One region of the Mesorhizobium sp. WSM4833 genome, then DNA from elsewhere that is predicted to be linked to it. Evidence: riboswitches for the same ligand, from Rfam matches in the RefSeq annotation. Region 1 holds a riboswitch; the other holds the start of a gene.
The links. Region 1 has a riboswitch for cobalamin ahead of AC0L2D_RS01655 (DUF1636 family protein). Riboswitches for the same ligand answer to the same signal wherever they lie in the genome.

Region 1 (5,257 bases):
AGTCGAGCAGGCCGTCCAACTCCTCGCGCGGCAGCGTCGAGGCTTCGATCAGGCGCAGATCCTCGTCGCGGCATTCACCGGGCAGCAGCGCCAGTTTTATGCCGCGTTCGCGGGCGGTCGAGGCAAGCTGGTCGCAGCCGTAGCGCCACCAGTCATAGCCGCCGAGGATGCGCACGAGGATGATCTTGGCATGGCGGGCGACGCTGTCGACCCAGAGGTCGACGGACATGGGATGGCGCAGGTCGCGCAGTGCGGCCAGCCGCATCGAGGGCAGGCGGTCGGCGTCGGCCTTCCACGCTGCCGCCAGTCCGGCGAGGTCGCTGTCGGTGAAGGACAGCGCCACGATATCCGCCGGCGTCTGCCGCAGATCGACCGGCTCGGCGAGGTCGTCGAGCGAGGCGGATGTCGTGGTGAGGATGTGCATCGCGACCCGTGTCCGAAATCAGCCGGCGAGTATACGCTCGATCGCCGGACGGTTCAGCCGCTTCAGGCCGATGACGACGAGGCGCGAACGGCGGTCATCCTCAGCGGTCCAGGCACGGTCATAGTAATGATTGACGCGCGGCCCGACGGCCTGCAGCAACAGCCGCATCGGCTTGCCGCCGACCTCGACGAAGCCTTTTACACGCAGCACGTTCTCTTCTTCTGCGACCGTGGCGACGCGTTTTGCCAGTTCATCGGGATTGGCGACCGAGGCTATGTCGACAATGAAGGTGTCGAAGTCGTCATGCTCGTGGTCGAAGGCGCCGTCATGATGGGATTTGCGGTTCTCGATGTCGTCCTCGACGGCGAGACCGAGCCCGAGCAGCACGGAGGGATCGACCTTGCCATGCGAGGTCGGCACGATCTTCACTGCGCGGGCGGAGTGTTCGCCAATGATGGCATTGGCGCGGGCGGTGCCGGCGGCGTCCATCAGGTCGCTCTTCGACAGGATGATCAGGTCGGCGCAGGCGATCTGGTCCTCGAACAGTTCTTCCACCGGATCGTCGTGGTCGAGCGTCTCGTCCCCGGCGCGCTGCGCCTGGAGGGCCTCCATGTCGTTGGCGACGCGGCCTTCGGCCAATGCCGGCCCGTCGACCACGGCGATGACGCCATCGACGGTCACCCGGCTTTTCACGCTCGGCCACTGAAAGGCCTGGACCAGCGGCTTGGGCAGTGCCAGGCCCGAGGTTTCGATCAGGATATGGTCGACCTTCGGCGTCAGCGACAGGATTTGGTCGAGCGCCGGGACGAAATCATCGGCGACAGTGCAGCAGATACAGCCATTGGCCAGTTCGACGATGTTTTCCTCCGGACAGGTATCGATGCCGCAACCTTGGAGAATCTCGCCGTCGATGCCGATGTCGCCGAATTCGTTGACGATGATGGCAATGCGCTTGCCGCCGGCGTTTTCCAGGAGATGGCGGACCAGCGTCGTCTTGCCGGCGCCGAGGAAGCCAGTGACGACGGTGCAGGGAACGCGGGATACGGAAGTGGTCATGGTCAATCCTTCAGCATGTCGATGGGTGGAATGCGGGCCACGAGGCCGCGCTTGAGGCTATCGGGGCGGCCACGCCACGGGATCAGGCCATCTTTCGAGGTGGCGAAGAGCTTTGCGCCTGTCACGAGGTCGGCGCCGCTGGTCGCGGTCAGGTCGCCGAAGACATAGCTCCAGCAGCCGTCGCGCAGGATCGCGGCGCTGAGGCGCCGCTTGCAATTGCCAAGGCATTCGACGCTGCGGATGCGGATATCGTCGCCAGCGGCGGCGCGGCGCGTGTCGTCCGTCAGCAACTCGCCGGCGCGGGGATGAGCGTCGGAGCCGGTCTCATTGCGGCAGGAGCCGCAGACGATGATGGTGACGCCGGCCAAGGCATCATCATGGCCGGACGAAATATCCGCTGTGCCAGCCGAAAAACTGCTGTCGTGGTCCAAAGATCGGGCTCCTTGCCCGGAAACCCGCCGGGCGATCGGATTCTACAGTCGCAGACGGCAGGTCTCCTGGCTCGCGAGTCATCGCCTTGGGTAGCCGCCTTCCCGGGAATTCCCAGTGGTTTTCGGCCTTGGCTCTTCGCTTACAGTTGCGGGGACAGCCGCGGATTTGGGATTTTGCCCCGCACCGCATTCCCTCTTAGCCCTTGCCGTTGCGGGCAAGGGACCATCTGGAACCGGATTTAGGCTTTTGCGGGCGGCGGTGTCAACGCGAGCTTACGACACGGCTATGTCGGCCAGCGCCGGCCCCAAATCCCCGGCAGGCGTCACTTCGATGCGTTCGAGCCCGAGCCAACCTTGCATCAGCTTCAATTCCTCGAACAGCTCCGCAGCGGTTTCAGGCGGCGCACCGGGCTCCGCATAGGCTGCATGGACGCGCAGTATGCTGGCCGGGCGATCGGCCTTGAGGTCGACGCGTGCCACGATCCTGTCGCCGAGCAGGAACGGCAGGACATAATAGCCATACTGCCGCTTGTCGGCAGGTGTGTAGATCTCGATGCGGTAGTGGAAATCGAACAGCCGCTCGGTGCGCGAGCGCTCGAAGACGACCGGATCGAAGGGTGCCAGCAAGGCGCGGGCCTCGACTTTGCGCGGCAGACGGGCGTCCCGGTGAAGATAGGCCGGCTTGTCCCAGCCTTCGACACGCACCGGCAGCAACTCGCCCGTTTCAACCAGTTCCTCCAACCGGCCTTTCATATCGGCCGGCGACAGGCGGAAATAATCGCGCAAATCGCCTGAAGTCGCCACGCCGTGGGCGCGGGCGGAAATGCGCAGCAATTCGCGGTGCGCGTCCTCAGGCGTCGGCACCGGCAGATCGAGGATCGCCTGCGGCAGCACGCGCTCGGGCAGGTCATAGAAGCGCTCGAAACCGCGGCGGTGCGCCGTGGTGATGCGGCCGGCCCAGAACAGCCATTCGAAGGCGTGTTTGGCATGGCTCCAGCCCCACCAGCCGCCCGAACCTTTCTGGCCCTCCAGCGCGGAAGCGGCGATCGGGCCGCGTTCGGCGACCTCGCGGTAGATCTCTTCGATGTAGGCGGCGTGCTCGCGGCCCCATTTGGCGAGACCCAGATACATTTCCTCGCCCCGCTCGGCGCGCTGCATGCGCCAGCGCATCAGCGGGTATGTCTCGACCGGCAGGAAGGAGGCCTCGTGCGCCCAATATTCGAAAACCATGCGCTTGCGCGTCACGGCCGCGTTGTCGAGCAGAGCGAGCGGGTAGGGGCCAAGGCGCGAATAAAGCGGCATATAATGAGCGCGCACCACCGCGCTGACGGAATCGATCTGCAATAGGCCGGTGCGGGAGAGCGTGCGGGCAAAATGCCGGCGGTCGGGCGTGCCGGTCGGGCGAGGATCGAGGAACCCCTGGGCGGCAAGGGCGATGCGCCGGGCCATCGGGAGCGAGATCTTTTCCTTCATGCAGGTATCACTTTGACGTGTTTTGACCGAGGGTCGAATGGCTGATTCCAACCCATGCTAGCAGGGTTTTGGCGGCATCCATGTCAGGAGAGAAAAGTGGAGTAAAAAGCGAAGGAAATCAAACAGGAGCGGATCGGACCAGTTTGCCGCGATATGCCGTCCAGGTCGATGTTTTGAACAAGGTTTGACTTGCTTCGCTGGAAGTGCTGCGCTAACCCTCGCCGCGTTGCAGCATAGGCCCTTAAAACGGTTCAGCGGTTAAACTGTCACGCTTCCGCATTAGGGTCCGGTGCTGTAATCAACGTGGATTGGCGCCAACGGAAAGCCGAGCATGAACGCACTCTTGAGCTCATACCTGCCCATCGTCCTGTTCATAGGCGTGGCGCTGGTTGTCGGCCTGGCGCTGCTGGCCGCGCCCTTCCTGGTGGCCTACCGCAATCCCGATCCCGAAAAGCTTTCCGCCTACGAGTGCGGTTTCAACTCGTTCGACGACGCCCGCATGAAGTTCGACATCCGTTTCTACCTGGTGTCGATCCTGTTCATCATCTTCGACCTGGAAGTAGCCTTCCTGTTTCCGTGGGCGGTGTCGTTTTCGAAGATCGGAATGCTCGGTTTCTGGTCGATGATGGTTTTTTTGGCGGTGCTGACCATCGGCTTTGCCTATGAATGGAAAAAAGGAGCGCTGGAATGGGATTGAACGACAGTTCAGGCACCCTCGTCGCGCCGAAGCCCAAGGGCATCATCGATCCCAACACCGGCAGGCCGGTGGGGGAGGACGATCCCTTCTTCCTCGAGATCAACAATGAGTTGGCCGACAAGGGCTTTCTGGTCACTTCGACCGAGGCGCTCATCACCTGGGCGCGCAGCGGGTCGCTGATGTTCATGACGTTCGGCCTCGCCTGCTGCGCGGTCGAGATGATCCACACCTCGATGCCGCGCTATGATTCGGAGCGGTTCGGTGTCGCGCCACGCGCGTCTCCGCGCCAGTCCGACATCATGATCGTCGCCGGCACGCTGACCAACAAGATGGCGCCGGCGCTGCGCAAGGTCTACGACCAGATGCCGGAGCCGCGCTACGTCATCTCGATGGGCTCCTGCGCCAATGGCGGCGGCTATTACCACTATTCCTATTCGGTGGTGCGCGGCTGCGACCGCATCGTGCCGGTCGACATCTATGTGCCCGGCTGCCCGCCGAGCGCCGAAGCGCTGCTCTACGGCATTCTTCTCCTGCAGAAGAAGATCCGCCGCACCGGCACGATCGAACGGTAAATCCATGACCGCATCCCTGAGCGAACTGTCGAACTATCTCGGCGAGAAGCTGATCGGCCGCGTGAACGAGGCTGATATCGCCTATGGCGAACTCACCATCCATGTCGAGCCGCGCGATCTGGTCGAGGTGATGACCTTCCTGCGCGACGACGCGCGCTGCCAGTTCATCTCGATCATCGATGTCTGCGGCGCCGACTATCCGTCGCGGGCCAAGCGTTTCGACGTCGTCTATCACCTGTTGTCGCCGAAGCAGAATGTGCGCGTCCGCGTCAAGGTGCAGGCCGACGAGGAAACCATGGTGCCGTCGATCACCGGCGTCTATCCCGGCGCCGACTGGTTCGAACGCGAGACGTACGATCTCTACGGCGTTTTGTTCTCAGGCCATCCCGACCTGCGCCGCCTGCTGACCGACTATGGCTTCGAAGGCCATCCCTTGCGCAAGGATTTCCCGCTGACCGGCTTCGTCGAGGTGCGCTACGACGACGAGGCCAAGCGCGTTATCTATGAGCCGGTCGAGCTCAAGCAGGAATTCCGCAATTTCGATTTTCTGTCCCCGTGGGAAGGTACGGATTACGTGCTGCCGGGTGACGAGAAGGCAAAGCAG
Region 2 (5,257 bases), on a different contig from region 1:
TGAATATCCGGCAACGGCAGCGGTCGGCGAGGTCGGCGATTCGCAGCGTGGGCTTGAAGTGGTGGCCGCCTACACCGCCGGCGGCAAGCGCGTGCACATGTGCTACTCCTTCGATTTCCTGGCGCCGGAAAAGATCAGCGCGGGCAAGGTCCGCTCGGTGCTGGAATCCTTCGGCAAGGTCGCCAGCGATGGCTGGTCGTGCTGGGCCTTCTCCAACCACGATGTAATGCGCCCGGCCTCGCGCTGGGCCGCCAATGAGCCCGACCCGACCGCCTACCTCAAGGTCATCTCGGCGCTGCTGATGTCCTTGCGCGGTTCGGTCTGCATCTATCAGGGTGAGGAACTTGGGCTCGGCGAGGCCGACCTTCGGTTCGAGGATTTGCAGGATCCCTACGGCATCCGCTTCTGGCCTGAATTCAAGGGCCGCGACGGCTGCCGCACACCGATGGTGTGGGACGGCGGCGCCAAGAATGGCGGCTTCTCCCAGGCAAAACCCTGGCTGCCGGTGCCGGCCAAGCATTTGGCGCAAGCGGTCAATGTCCAGCAGGGCGACGAGGCTTCGCTGCTCGAGCACTACCGGCGCTTTCTCAGCTTCCGGCGTGCCCATCCGGCGCTGGCCAAGGGCGACATCACCTTCATCGAAAGTGAGGGAGATACCGTGGCCTTCACGCGCCGCGCAGGCAACGAGCAGATCGTCTGCGTCTTCAATCTGGGAGCCGGGCGGGCCAAGGTTGACCTTGGCGGCCGATCGCTGCAACCTCTGCCCGGGCACGGATTTTCGGGGCAGGCGAGCAGCGGTTCCATCGAGCTTGGCGGCTACGGCGCCTGGTTCGGGCGTCTCGACTGAATTTCCAATCACTGGAGGAAACCAATGGCCGATGTCACGCTAAGACAAGTGAAGAAGTCCTACGGCAATCTGAACATTCTCCACGGCATCGACCTCGATATTAAGTCGGGCGAGTTCATCGTCTTCGTCGGCCCGTCGGGCTGCGGCAAGTCGACATTGCTGAGGTCGATCGCCGGGCTCGAGGAAATCACCTCCGGCGAACTCAGAATAGCCGGCGAAGTGGTGAACGACGTGCCGCCGTCGAAGCGGGGCATCGCCATGGTGTTCCAGTCCTACGCGCTGTACCCGCACATGACCGTCTACGACAACATGGCGTTCTCGATGAAGATCGGCAAAGAGAACAAGGCCGAGATCGACCGCCGCGTGCGCCAGGCCGCCGAGATCCTGCAGCTGACCAAATATCTCGACCGCCTGCCCAAGGCGATGTCGGGTGGCCAGCGCCAGCGCGTCGCCATCGGCCGCGCCATCGTGCGCAATCCGAAGGTGTTCCTGTTCGACGAGCCGCTTTCGAACCTCGACGCCGCGCTGCGCGTCGCCACCCGCATCGAGATCGCCAAGCTCAAGGAATCGATGCCCAACACGACCATGATCTACGTTACCCACGACCAGGTCGAGGCGATGACGCTGGCCGACCGCATCGTGGTGCTCAAGGACGGCCATATCGAGCAGGTCGGCACGCCGATGGACCTCTACAAGAAGCCCGGCAATCTGTTCGTTGCCCAGTTCATCGGCTCGCCGGCCATGAACATCCTGCCGGCGACCATCGAAAAGACCGGAAACCCGACCGTCGTCAGCCATGTCGGCGGACGCAAGGCGACCGTGCCGATTGCGACGCCGGCTTCGGCAAAGGGCGCCGCGGTGAGCTTTGGCGTGCGGCCGGAGGACCTGATCATCGCCAGCGGCGCGGACTATCTGTTCGAGGGGACGGTCGACTATGTCGAGCAACTCGGCGAGGTGCAGCTTGTCTATGTCGACATCGGCCGCGCCGATCTGCCGCTGGTGACCAAGCTGCCCGGCAATGTCGAGGTCAAGCGCGGCTCGACATTGCGGCTGAGCGCCAATGGCGAGGACCTGCATATCTTCGACGCGGATGGACGTTCTTTCGCGTTGCATGAAGTGGAAGCAAAGGCGGCTTAACCGCAATTACCGTGTCAGGCACAAAAAAGAGCGGCGGGCCGGGCCCGCCGCTCTTTGACTTGGAGATCGACTTCGGTTGTTAGTTGTTGCCGAAGAGGTTGCGGTCGGCACCTTGCGGAGCAGACTTCTGGGTGGTGTCACCCGACGAGTTCAGCAGCTTGTAGACCGGCGAGCCGGTGTTGCGTACCGAAGAGGTGCGCGTGCTGTCGACCGAAGTCGTGGCGGCAGGCTGATTGGCACCATTGGAGCCAAAGTTGTCGCTGCCGGCGAAGGCACTGCCGTTGATGGCCAGAACGGCGGCGGCAGCAATAAGGATCTTGTTCATTTTAGTCTCCTGAATTCTGGATTTCGCCAGGACGGCAGACACAGCTGCCGTCGGTTGCGAAATTGGTTGTTAGCGACCGAAGAGGTTACGGTCGCTGCCCTGAGCGGGCGTCTGGGCAGCCGGTTCCGAGGTCTTGGTGGAAGCCGTGTACGACTGGTCCACAGCGGCGGCAGGCTGGTTCGGGCCGTTCGAACCGTAGTTGTCGCTGCCCGCGAAAGCGCTGCCGGTGATGGCCAGAACGGCGGCGGCAGCAATGAGGATCTTGTTCATCTTGAATACTCCTGAATGTCTGAATTTCGCCAGGGCGGCGGGCGAGCCCGCCGTCGACCGGGAAACTGGGAATCGGCTGTTAGTTGTTGCCGAAGAGGTTGCGGTCAGCACCCTGGGCAGGCGCCTGAGCAGCCGGTTCCGACTTCTTGGTCGAAGCGGTGTACGAGCTGTCGACAGCAGTGGCTGCCGCGGCGTTGGAACCGTAGTGGTCGCTACCAGCGAAGGCGCTGCCGGAAATGGCCAGAAGGGCTGCGGCAGTGAGAATGATCTTTTTCATTTTTGGTACTCCAGTATCGTCTTTTTTCCGTCCGTCTAGCGGCGTGTCTTGGAAATGAAATCGCGTCGTTCGGACAGCCCCGATGTGGGAGGGCAAGGTCGTCTTTTCCAATCACGAAGTTGTTCCGTGTGGACCATGAATCCACACCTTGAAATTGTGCCAATGGAATCTAAGGATGCATTTTTCTTCTTCATATCAGTGCGTTAGCTGTAGCCACCTGATGGATCACCGACTGTTTCAGAGGCCCAGCGTTCACACCGTCCTGCACGCACCGTCAACAGAAACGAACCGTTCGGTTCGATTTTAGGGCGAGCTAATAGTCACTTTTCGAAACCATTAACCTTTTTTGACCCCCGCGAAGGGTCGGATTCGGGAAGATCGCAGCCGGCAAATGGCCGCCCGGGAGGTGGGATCTCGGCCCGCGACGATCTGCAGTAGCGTTTCGCATGCCGTGTCGCGCCGCATGGATACGATGTCGTTTTCATGCCGACGGCGCGCCCGCGATCGTGGTTAGATCATACCATCTCAGGTGCCGCTTCGTGACGACGAGGCGGAGAATTGGGAAGCCGGTCAGAATCCGGCGCTGCCCCCGCAACGGTGGTGGAGTTCAAGTCGCAACGGGAGACCACTGGGCAACCGCCTGGGAAGGTGTCGCGATGGTCCGCAAGGACAACTCCAGAGCCCGGAAACCAGCCCGAGATTTTTAGACTCGACTGATCGCGGTGGGCGGTCAAGAGGTGGATAGCGCATGTCCGGCACACAGCCGGCCTGCGTTTCAATCCTTCCTCCGTCACCACCAGTTCAGTCCTTAGGAACGAGGACAGGACATGGATATCCGCAACGACATGCTGAGGCTCCTGAAGGGGCGCCGGCAAGGCTTTTCGCTGGAGCAGCCCTTCTACACCGATCCGGACTACTTCAAGCTCGACATGGAGCTGATCTGGTATCGCGACTGGCTGTTCATCGGCCATGATTGCGAACTGCCGAAGCCGGGCAGCTACATCACCGTGCAGGTCGGCGATTATCCGGTCGTCCTTGTCCGCGACCAGCACGGCAAGATCAACGCCTTCCACAATTCCTGCCGCCATCGCGGCAGCCGCGTGTGCAACACGGAGAAGGGTACCGCGGCAAAGCTCGTCTGCCCGTATCATCAGTGGACCTACGAGCTGGACGGCCGCCTGCTGTTTGCCCGCCAGATGGCCGACGGTTTCGACAAGAGTGATTTCGGCCTGAAGCCGGTCGCCTGCGAGAGCGTCGGCGGCTACATCTTCATCTGCCTGGCCAAGGAACCGGCAGATTTCGCGCCGATGCGGGCGATGATCGAACCCTATCTTTTGCCGCACCGGCTGCGTGAAGCAAAGATCGCCTTCGAGAGCACGATCGTCGAGAAGGGCAACTGGAAGCTGGTCTGGGAAAACAACCGCGAGTGCTACCACTGCGCCGCCAATCATCCCGAGTTGTGCAAGACCTTCCCCGAGGCTCCAACCATAACCGGCGTCCATGGCGCCGACAGCGACCCTGAAATGGTCGCACACTGGGCCAGATGCGAGGCATCAGGCTTGCCGAGCAAATTCCGCATCGATCCGGCAGGGCAGTACCGCGCCACCCGCGCGCCGCTGCTGCGCGATGCCGTCAGCTACACCATGACGGGAAAACGGGCGGTCCAGAAGAACCTGTCCGACAGCGTTTCAACCGACCGCATCGGCTCCTTGCTGCTCTATCACTATCCGACGACCTGGAACCATATCCTCGGCGACCACGCCGTTACCTTCCGCGTGCTGCCGATCAGTGCCACGGAAACCGCGGTGACAACGAAATGGCTCGTCCACAAGGATGCGGTCGAAGGCGTCGACTACGACCTCGCTGAACTCACCCATGTCTGGACCGAGACCAACGACCAGGACCGCCGCATCGTCGAGGAAAACGCCTTCGGGATCCTGTCGCCGGCCTATGAACCAGGCCCCTATTCGGAGCTGCATGAGGGCGGCGTGATCCAGTTCGTCGAGTGGTACGCGTCGTTCATCGGGCCGCGCCTTGCCGAAGGCGGCCGGCCGGCCCTGCGCAGCGTCGCCTAGCCCAGGGGACAAGAGGATGAATGCGATGACGGACCTTGGCCTCTATCGCCATCTCGACCAGATGACGCCCTGGAACGACAGGCTGCAGGTGCTGGAAGTGATCGGCGTCAGCGACGAAGCGCCTGACGTGAAGACCTTCACCTTCCGCTCCGACAACCAGACCTGGTTCCGCTACAAACCGGGGCAGTTCGTGACTCTGGAACTGCCGACATCGGACGGGCCGCTGATGCGCACCTACACGCTGTCGTCCTCGCCGTCGCGGCCGTTCTCGATCGCGGTGACGGTCAAGGCGCAGGCGGGCAGCACCGGTACGCGCTGGATGTTCG

Region 2: linked by a shared signal. The riboswitch ahead of AC0L2D_RS11130 (aromatic ring-hydroxylating oxygenase subunit alpha) and the one ahead of AC0L2D_RS01655 (DUF1636 family protein) in region 1 are both predicted to bind cobalamin.

Annotation. Positions count from the first base shown of each region.
Region 1 is NZ_JBVVQG010000001.1:323,929-329,185, reverse strand. It holds gene cobN (cobaltochelatase subunit CobN) at 1-424, opposite strand, end outside; gene cobW (cobalamin biosynthesis protein CobW) at 443-1,480, opposite strand; gene AC0L2D_RS01655 (DUF1636 family protein) at 1,483-1,911, opposite strand; cobalamin riboswitch at 1,951-2,154, opposite strand; gene AC0L2D_RS01650 (winged helix-turn-helix domain-containing protein) at 2,185-3,384, opposite strand; gene AC0L2D_RS01645 (NADH-quinone oxidoreductase subunit A) at 3,716-4,081, shown strand; gene AC0L2D_RS01640 (NuoB/complex I 20 kDa subunit family protein) at 4,072-4,653, shown strand; gene AC0L2D_RS01635 (NADH-quinone oxidoreductase subunit C) at 4,658-5,257, shown strand, end outside.
Region 2 is NZ_JBVVQG010000005.1:83,702-88,958, forward strand. It holds gene bglA (beta-galactosidase BglA) at 1-847, shown strand, start outside; gene AC0L2D_RS11110 (ABC transporter ATP-binding protein) at 872-1,984, shown strand; gene AC0L2D_RS11115 (DUF680 domain-containing protein) at 2,064-2,309, opposite strand; gene AC0L2D_RS11120 (DUF680 domain-containing protein) at 2,379-2,579, opposite strand; gene AC0L2D_RS11125 (DUF680 domain-containing protein) at 2,659-2,856, opposite strand; cobalamin riboswitch at 3,367-3,568, shown strand; gene AC0L2D_RS11130 (aromatic ring-hydroxylating oxygenase subunit alpha) at 3,684-4,931, shown strand; gene AC0L2D_RS11135 (FAD-binding oxidoreductase) at 4,957-5,257, shown strand, end outside.